Regions from separate parts of the Kitasatospora sp. NPDC056138 genome, predicted to be linked through region 1. Evidence: riboswitches for the same ligand, from Rfam matches in the RefSeq annotation. Region 1 holds a riboswitch; each other region holds the start of a gene.

Evidence for each region. A riboswitch is a leader RNA that binds a small molecule or an ion and turns the genes downstream of it on or off. The one in region 1 is predicted to bind cobalamin.
Region 2: another riboswitch for cobalamin. It lies ahead of ACFC1R_RS24130 (FecCD family ABC transporter permease); the one in region 1 lies ahead of ACFC1R_RS25330 (HoxN/HupN/NixA family nickel/cobalt transporter).
Region 3: another riboswitch for cobalamin. It lies ahead of cobN (cobaltochelatase subunit CobN); the one in region 1 lies ahead of ACFC1R_RS25330 (HoxN/HupN/NixA family nickel/cobalt transporter).
Region 4: another riboswitch for cobalamin. It lies ahead of ACFC1R_RS13270 ((2Fe-2S) ferredoxin domain-containing protein); the one in region 1 lies ahead of ACFC1R_RS25330 (HoxN/HupN/NixA family nickel/cobalt transporter).

Annotation. Positions count from the first base shown of each region.
Region 1 is NZ_JBHJVK010000046.1:10,223-12,413, forward strand. It holds gene ACFC1R_RS25320 (TetR/AcrR family transcriptional regulator) at 1-282, opposite strand, end outside; gene ACFC1R_RS25325 (ArsR/SmtB family transcription factor) at 402-764, opposite strand; cobalamin riboswitch at 847-1,063, shown strand; gene ACFC1R_RS25330 (HoxN/HupN/NixA family nickel/cobalt transporter) at 1,094-2,191, shown strand, end outside.
Region 2 is NZ_JBHJVK010000042.1:55,528-57,718, reverse strand. It holds gene ACFC1R_RS24140 (hypothetical protein) at 1-79, shown strand, start outside; partial or broken gene ACFC1R_RS24135 (MFS transporter) at 255-740, opposite strand; cobalamin riboswitch at 901-1,021, shown strand; gene ACFC1R_RS24130 (FecCD family ABC transporter permease) at 1,162-2,191, shown strand, end outside.
Region 3 is NZ_JBHJVK010000037.1:17,041-19,231, reverse strand. It holds gene cobN (cobaltochelatase subunit CobN) at 1-788, opposite strand, end outside; cobalamin riboswitch at 1,056-1,208, opposite strand; gene ACFC1R_RS22180 (cobalamin biosynthesis protein CobG) at 1,295-2,191, shown strand, end outside.
Region 4 is NZ_JBHJVK010000016.1:68,585-70,775, reverse strand. It holds gene ACFC1R_RS13275 (methylmalonyl-CoA mutase family protein) at 1-577, opposite strand, end outside; gene ACFC1R_RS13270 ((2Fe-2S) ferredoxin domain-containing protein) at 687-1,172, opposite strand; cobalamin riboswitch at 1,225-1,345, opposite strand; cobalamin riboswitch at 1,556-1,678, shown strand; gene ACFC1R_RS13265 (CbtB-domain containing protein) at 1,714-1,929, shown strand; gene ACFC1R_RS13260 (CbtA family protein) at 1,954-2,191, shown strand, end outside.

The DNA.
Region 1 (2,191 bases):
GGCCTGGCCGCCCTCGGCCGGTTCGGTGGCCTCGGCCGAGGTCCGCAGCAGGGCGTTCACCTCGGCGAAGAAGGCTTCGACCAGACCGTCCACCAGGGCTTCCTTGCCCGGGGTGTAGCGGTAGATGGCCATCGACTCCACCCCCAGCTCGGCGGCCAGGCGGCGCATGGTGAGCGCGGCCAGCCCCTCCCGGTCGACCAGTGCGACGGCTGCGGAGAGCACCAGGGGGCGGCTCAGGCGTCCTCGCTTCTCCGGAGTGCTCCGGTCGGGCTCCGCTGCCATGTCGGCCTCCCTCGCCTGCCTGCGGGGACGAACCCGGGCTGTTGTCGGGTGACACCAAAAGGATACAAGGTATGTATCAGGCATAAAGCGACGCGGGACGGACGACTTGTGCGGCCGGGTCAGTCCTGGTGGCCGAGCACCCCGTGGGCCAGGACCTCGGCGACGGCGGTGTCGACCAGCCGGTAGCGGATGATCCGCCCGTCGCGCTCGCCGCTGACCAGCCCGCCGGCGCGCAGCAGCCGCAGCGCCTGGGAGACGGCGGGGTCGCGCATTCCGGTGGCGACGGCGAGGTCGGTGACGGCGAGCGGTCCCGTCTCGTACAGGGCCAGCAGCAGCGAGAGCCGTCCGGGGTCGGCGAGCAGGGCGAAGCGCTCGGCCCAGGCCCGGACGTGCTCGGTGTCGCCGATCGCGGCGATGGCCTCGCAGACCCGGTGCCCGTCGATGGTCCTGCGGTCGGCGCGGTCGGCGGGGACGAGATGCATGCCTCGCATTCTCGCAGCAGACCCCTGTGATACCGGACACCTGCACAGCTGTGCAGGCTTGCAGCGGTGGCGCGCGGACCCCTACGGTTGTCCCCGCCGTGGTGTTCGGGAAGACCGGTGACAGACCCTCAGGGGTCTCAGACCGGAGCGGCCCTCGCCACTGTGATCGGGAAGTACCGGCACCATCCCCGTCCCTGCCAGGGCCGGGCGGCCACTGGACGCAGCCGCGTCCGGGAAGGCCGGGTGCGGGTGCGTTCGACCCGTCAGCCAGGAGACCGGCCACGGCATCTCACGAAGTGATCCACGAGGTGCTGGAGCGTGACCCGCAGATGACCCTGCCCGGAATCGAGACCGCCCCGGCGGCGGCCCCCGCCCTGCCGGCCTTCCGCTGGAAGCGCGAGGACACGGTGCGGACCGCCGGTCTGATGGCCGTGATCCTGGCCATGCACGTGCTGGCCTTCGGAACCCTGATCTTCCTGGTGGTGCCGGAGAAGTACGAGGTGGGCACCCAGGTCTACGGGGTCGGCCTCGGCATCACCGCCTACACCCTCGGCATGCGGCACGCCTTCGACGCCGACCACATCGCCGTCATCGACAACACCACCCGCAAGCTGATGGCCGACGGCAAGCGCCCGGTCTCGGTGGGCTTCTGGTTCGCGCTCGGGCACTCCTCGATGGTGGTGGTGATGGCCGCGCTGGTGGCCGGAGGCGCGGCGCTGGCCGGGACGCTGATGGACGATCAGTCGACCACCCACCAGGTGCTCGGCATGGTCGGCACCACCGCCTCCGGGGTCTTCCTCTACCTGATCGCGGCGCTCAACCTGGCCGCGCTGGTGGGCATCGCGAAGGTGTTCCGGGCGATGCGCGCGGGCCGGTACGACGAGAGCGAGCTGGAGGCGCACCTCAACTCGCGGGGTCTGATGAACCGCATCCTCTCCCGTGCCACCCGTTCGATCACCCGCCCCGGTCAGATGTTCCCGGTCGGCATGGTGCTCGGTCTCGGCTTCGACACCGCGACCGAGGTCACCCTGATGGTGATGGCGGGTTCGGGCGCGGCGGCCGGTCTGCCCTGGTACGCCATCGTCTGCCTGCCGCTGCTGTTCGCGGCGGGGATGAGCCTGTTCGACACCCTCGACGGCACCTTCATGAACTTCGCGTACCAGTGGGCGTTCTCCAACCCGGTCCGCAAGGTGTACTACAACCTGACCATCACCGGCCTGTCGATCGCGGTCGCCTTCATCATCGGCACCATCGAACTGGTCGGCGTGCTGCACGAGAAGCTCGACCTCACCGACCCGGTGACGGGCTGGATCGCCGGACTGAGCCTGGACAACGTCGGGTTCGTGATCGTCGGCCTGTTCGTCGTGGTCTGGGTGGCGGCGGTCGGCTACTGGCGCTTCGCCAAGGTCGAGCAGCGCTGGTCGACG
Region 2 (2,191 bases), on a different contig from region 1:
GCTCCTGAACATGCACTTCGGCAAGGCCGACCGCCCGGAGCTGCGGGAACGCTACCGCCGGCTGCGCTTCGGCAGCTGATCCACTGCCCGACCTGACGATCTCCACCTCGGGGATCCCGTGGCTGGTGCGTGGAGGACATCGGCTGCCTCCGGTACCGCCAAGGTCACTTGAGCAGCAACGCGCCAGATCGACGGCTTGGGTGGAGGACCATCGGGTCGTTGGGCGGATCCACGTTCGTGCCCGAATGTAGTTATTCGATCGCCGAGTTGATGGCCGCGTACTCACCGCCGATGCCGAACCCGGTGAAGAACCGGCAGAGGAAGAAGAACCAGGCGGTCCAGGAGAAGGCGGTGACGGCGGTGGCGGTGAGGTACACCGCCAGCGTCACCATGAAGAGCTTCTTGCGCCCGAGCCGGTCGGTGAGCCAGCCGAAGAAGAGCGCCCCGCAGCAGGCGCCCGCCACGTACAGGGCCGCCGCCCAGGTGGTCACCTGCGCGGAGCTGATGGCGAGTCCGCTGCCCTGGTCGGAGAGCCGCCCCGCCATGTTGCCGACGATCGTCACCTCCAGGCCGTCGAGGATCCAGACCGTGCCCAGGCCGATGACGATCCGCCAGTGCCAGGACGACCAGGGCAGCCGGTCCAGCCGGGCCGGGACGTCGGTGCGGACGTCGCCGGCCGCCGCCCCCGCTCCGGACGGGCCGCGCCGCTGCTGATGACCGACTCCGTCGAGCTCCGCCACGGGATGCCTCCGTCGTCCCTCGGGTACCGCTTCGGGCGGCGGTGCGTGTACCCCGGTTCCGGCGGAACACAACCCGACGACGCCGGACTACCCCTGAAGGTGTGAAGGTTTCCGGAGGATGTCCTGGGTGCATGGGGAGTCCACTCCTTACAGGTAAGGCGAGCCTTGCTATGCTTCGGGTACGTCCCGGGGGAGAAGTCCGGTGAGAATCCGGCGCTGACCCGCAACGGTGGACGGGGCCCGCCCCCGCAAGCCCGATCGCCCTCGGCGACGTACGACCTCCCGTCAACTCGCCGTGGACTGCGAGGGGATGCCGCACGGCGCCACCGTGCGCGGACGCACGCGTCCGTGCCGCCCCCCGGCGCCGGGCCGCCCCCGGCACGGACACGGCCCGACCCGAAGGCGCCCCACCGTGAGCACCCTGGCCGCCGATCCGCGACCCGCACCGCCGCCGTCCCCGCCCTCGCCCCCGCCGCGCCGTACCCCGGTCCTGCCGCTCGGCCTCGGACTGGCCGCCGCCCTGCTGCTCTCGCTGGTCTGCGGCGTCGGACTCGGCGCCGCCGACCTCCCCTGGGGGCGGACCCTGCACCTCCTGCAGGCCGGGCTGACCGGAGGCCGGATCGCGGCCGAGGACGCCGCCGCCTACACCATCGTCTGGGAGATCCGGCTGCCCAGGACCGTGCTCGCCGCCACCGTCGGCGCCGGACTGGCCGTCACCGGAGTGGCCGTCCAGGCCATGGTGCGCAACGCTCTCGCCGATCCGTTCGTGCTCGGCATCTCCTCCGGCGCCTCGGTCGGCGCCAACGCCGTACTCCTGCTCGGGGCCTTCGCCTCGCTCGGGGCCTGGGCGCTCTCCGCCTCCGCCTTCCTCTCCGCCCTGGCCGCCATGGCCCTGGTCCACGCCGTCGCGCGGACCGCACACGGCCTCACCCCGTTGCGCCTGGTGCTGACCGGAACGGCGCTCGCGTACGGCTTCTCCGCCGTCACCGCGCTGATGGTCTTCGGCGCCGAACGCGGCGAGGCGGCCCGCTCGGCGATGATGTGGCTGCTTGGCAGCCTGGGCGGCGCCACCTGGGGATCGGTACCGATCGCCGCCGGCTGCGTGCTCGCCGGGACCGCCTACCTGCTCGGTACGGCGGGCCGCCTGGACGCCCTCGCCATGGGCGACGAGACCGCCGCCGCCCTCGGCGTGGACGCCGGACGGCTGCGCAGCCGGCTCTTCCTGGTCACCGCCGCCGTCACCGGCACCGTGGTGGCCGTCAGCGGCGCGATCGGCTTCGTCGGCCTGATGGTCCCGCACCTGGTGCGGATGCTGGTCGGAGCCGGCCACCGAAGGGTGCTGACGATCGCCCCGATCGCCGGAGCCGTCCTGCTGGTCTGGGTGGACGTCATCTCCCGACTGCTGCTCGCCCCCGCCGAACTCCCGGTCGGTGTGATCACCGCCGTCCTCG
Region 3 (2,191 bases), on a different contig from region 1:
TCGTCGCTCGCCTCCCAGGCCGCGCGGGACCAGGTCAGGCACAGCGCCTGGAGGATCGGGCGGTCGAGCCCGGCGAGTGCCCCCGCGTCCCAGGCCTCCTCGTCGCCGCCCGCCTGCGCGTCGGCCGGGCGGGTGCCGCCGGCCGCGAGCACGGTGGTGACGATCGCGTCCGCCTGGCCCAGCTCGGCCAGCAGCTCGGGCTCGGCGCCGCGCAGCGAGGAGCAGTACAGCGGCTTCGGGCGGGCGCCCTGGTCCTCGATCGCCCGGCACAGGTCCTCGACGAAGGCGGTGTTGCCGCTCATGTGGTGGGCGCGGTAGTAGAGCACCGCGATGACCGGGCCGTCCGCGTTCCGGGGGGTGCGCTCCAGCGGGCCCCAGGCCGGGGCGGAGGCGGGCGGCGCGAAGCCGTGCCCGGTGAGCAGCACGGTGTCGGAGAGGAAGGCGCCGAGCTCGGCCAGGTTGGCCGCGCCGCCGTGCGCCAGGTAGGCGTGCGCCTCGGCGGCGATCCCGGCGGGCACCGTGGACAGCTCCATCAGCTGGGCGTCCGGCGCCTGCTCACCCGTCAGCACGACCACCGGGCGCGGGCCCGCGAGCAGCGCGTCCAGGCCCTCCTCCCAGGCCCGGCGGCCGCCGAGCAGCCGGACGACCACCAGGTCGGTGCCCTCCAGCAGGGCCGGCAGGTCCCCGGCGGTCAGCCGGGCGGGGTTGCCGAGGCGGTAGCCGACCGGGCCCCGGGAGGCACGGGCGCTCAGCAGATCGGTGTCCGAGGTGGAAAGCAGCAGGATCATGCGAAGGCCCTCCCGGCCAGGTCGGTGCTCCGAGCCGAAGGGCGCGCCGCCGCCGAGGACGATGGGCGGCAGGCGAGCGGCGAAAGGGGGAGCGAGGGAGCGGAAAACGTCAGCGTCGGCTCAGGGCGCCCGGAGCGTCTCCGCGGCCCGGCCGGGGCCGGGTCCGAGGGCGGGCGGGTCGCGGCAGCCCGTACGGGCACGCGGCAGCGCATAGGTCTCAGGCCTTCCTCGGGGTCCGCGCCCCGGGGGGTCCCCCCGGCCGGAGGCCGGGGAAGCATGGAGGACGGCAGGAGTTCCTGGCTCCCACGGCGTGAACCGTGGTCACAGTGGCGGGACCGCACCGGGTTTGCACCGGTTTCCTCCCCTTGGCGCCGTCGCTGGCGTGGACGGCCCACCAGGACCGTCCGGGAGCATCGTACGGGGTGGGGCTGAGCTGGGGGAGTGCCGACCGGAAGTGTGATCGGCGGGACGCTGCATCCGGACCGGCAATCTGTATGCTCGCCGCCATGCCACCCACACCCGACGCCGCCGCAGCGGGCCCCGGTGCGCCCGACCGCGGTCGTTCGGACGCCTGCCCGGGGGCCCTTCGTCTGCATACCGCCGACGACGGCGCGCTCGCCAGGATCCGCGTCCCCGGCGGCCTGCTGACGGTCCGTCAGGCACTCGCGCTCGCCGACGCCGCCGAGGAGCTGGGCGACGGCGAGCTGGAGACCACCTCGCGCGGCAACGTCCAACTGCGCGGCCTGCCTTCGGACTGCGGCCGCGAACTCGGGAGCCGGCTGCGCGCCGCCGGGCTGCTGCCCTCGGACACCCACGAGCGGGTCCGCAACATCGTCGCCTCCCCGGCCGCCGGGCTCGACGGGCTGGGCCACGCGGACGTGCAGTCCTGGGTGCGCGAGCTCGACCGGCGGCTCTGCGCGAGCGGGCCGGCGGCGCAGCTCTCCGGCAAGTTCCTGTTCGCCCTGGACGACGGGCGCGGTGACACCGCCGCCCTGGACGCCGATGTGACATTGATCGCAACCGCGGACGGCGGCGCCCTGCTGCGCCTCGGACGCGCCGCCACCGCCCGCCGGGTGCCCCCCGGTCAGGCGGTCGAACACGCCCTCGCCGCCGCCGAGGAGTTCCTGCGCGCGCTGCGGGCCACCGGCACCGCGGCCTGGCACCTGCGTGAGGTGCCGCAGCTGCTCGACCCGGGCCCGGAAGCCCTGCCCGCGCTGCCGGGCGCGACCCCGGCGCCGGGCGTGCTGCCCGGCGGCCTCTCGGTCGGCCTGCGCTTCGGCCGGGTCGGCGCCGCCCAGTGGCGGACCCTGGCCGCGGCCGCGGCCGACGGGCTCCGGCTGACGCCCTGGCGCGGCGTGGTGCTGCCCGGCGCGCCCGCGGAGCGGCTGCCCGTCCTGGCGCGC
Region 4 (2,191 bases), on a different contig from region 1:
TGCGGGCGAGCAGACCGAGCGGGTCCGCGCCGAGGTTGCCGGCGGCGGCCGCCGGGCCGACCCCGCGCTCCTCGTACAGCCGTAGCAACTGCTCGGCCGCGTGGCCGAATCCGGCACCGGCGTCGAGGACGACGGCGGCCAGGTCGAGGTAGACGCCCTGGAGGACGTCCGGCAGGGCCGTCGCGGGCAGGCCGGTGTCCGAGACCTCCAGCCAGAGCGAGGTCACGCCGTTCTCCAGGTCGGCGAGCACGGCCTCGTTGGCCCGCCGGGGATCCGGATCGGTGTGGCGCTGGCGCACGTCCCAGCCCGAGACCGCCGCGCCCTGCGGCCGACCGCCCCGGACGAACGGGGGGAAGCCCGGGTAGCCGGCGGCGGCCGAGCCGTCCTCGGCGGTGTACAGCGGACGGACTCGTAGTCCGTCCTGGAGTTCACTGGAGAGGACTTCCTCGGCCTGGACACCGGTGGCGTCCGGCGCACCGGACTTGCGCAGCACGCCTTCGACCAGGCGCTGCCACCGCTCACGGCTTGCGTCCGGGAACTCGGCGGCCAGGGGGAGCCCATGGGGCAGGACCGTCATAGGGGAAGGTTAATGCTCGTCAGCCCGGCTCTATCAGTGCCCAGGAGTGTGACCTTGAACTCGCTGCACTGGAGGGTACCCGGAGTGCCAGCCGGCCGGCCGGCAGGGTTCACGACCTCTGCCGGGTGCCCCCCGTGCTGTCCGCCAGGGCCGGCCGTCCCGTCGCCGTCGCCGTCCTCCTCGTCCTGATGGTCCGCCGGGGGCCGGGAGTGGGGATGCGCAGCGACTCCAGTGCGGGCGGCAGCGGTCCGTCGTGCGGGAACCGCTCGATGCCGAGCCCGATCCGCCGGACCCAGGCGCAGAGGCCGGCCGTGTCGGCGGGGTCGGTCACGTTGCCGAGCCAGACCGGTGCGGTCGGCCGTTCGCCCGGAAGCCGCCCCCGGGTGCGGACGACGACGACATTGGCCAGTTCGCACGGTCCCAGGCAGTCGGTGACCACCAGGTTCGCGGCGGGGAGGTCCTCGACGGCCTCGGCGAGTGCGGACAGCTGACCCAGGTGGTCGGTGCCCGGCCGTTTCGCGGCACTGCCGCAGCAGCAGCCGCGGCACAGGACGACGTCGACGGCCGCCGTGCGGGCAGCCCTGACCGATGACACCGCAGAACCTCCTCGTGGGGTCCGCGCCCCGACCTCCGGAGAAACCACGGGTCAGTGTTCTGACTCCCGGATCCACGCGTCCCGGGGCCTCCGACCGCTGCACAGCGGTCGTCGGCCGGGGTCGCTCCCCGGTCACAGTGGCGGGACCGCCCCGGAATCGCACCGGGTTCCTGCACACCGTGGTCTCGGATGCTCACCGCATCCCGGGTGTGACCCTGCCGCAGAAGTGACGGTCCGTCAACTGGTGGCGAAGCGGCCTGCGGTGTCGTCGGGCCGGCTTCCGGTGTGCGCCGGGGCGCAGCACCCGGCGTGTCCCAAAGCCGTGGCCGTCGCGGCCCCGGGGTGCCGCGAAGGCGTTGACCGTTCGTACAAGCCGCCCTTAACCTCCCCTTACAAGTGATGGTTCGAGGAAGCCGGTGCGAATCCGGCGCGGTCGCGCCACTGTGAGTCCACCGCCCGCCGGGCAGTGGGCAAGTCAGACACTCCCCGTCACGCCCGCTCCAACGAACAGGGACGCACGATCCCGCTAGGAGGGCTCACTGTGAGCAGTCTGTCCGCGCCCGGAACCATCGCCACGCCCGTGGTGGTCCCCAATGCCAGAGCCGCTCTGTGGCTGATCGGCACCGCGCTCCTCGCACTCCTCGCCTACTACTTCATCGGCGTCGACCAGGGTGCTGTCTCCGTCTTCGGGAACGACATGCACATCCACGAATTCGTCCACGACTCCCGCCACTTCCTCGGCTTCCCCTGCCACTGACCGGGGCCGGGACAACAGCTGATCATGGAAAAGAGAATCATCCTGCGCGGCCTGCTGGCCGGCGCGGTGGCCGGCCTGCTCGCGTTCGTCTTCGCGCGGATCTTCGCCGAGCCGCAGATCAACCAGGCCATCGACTACGAGAGCGGCCGTGACGCCGCCCAGGAACTGCTGGACAAGGCCGCCGGCCTTCCGGTGGAAGCCGCCGGACCGGACCTCTTCAGCCGTACCGTCCAGGCCAATGTCGGCATCGGGACCGGCATGA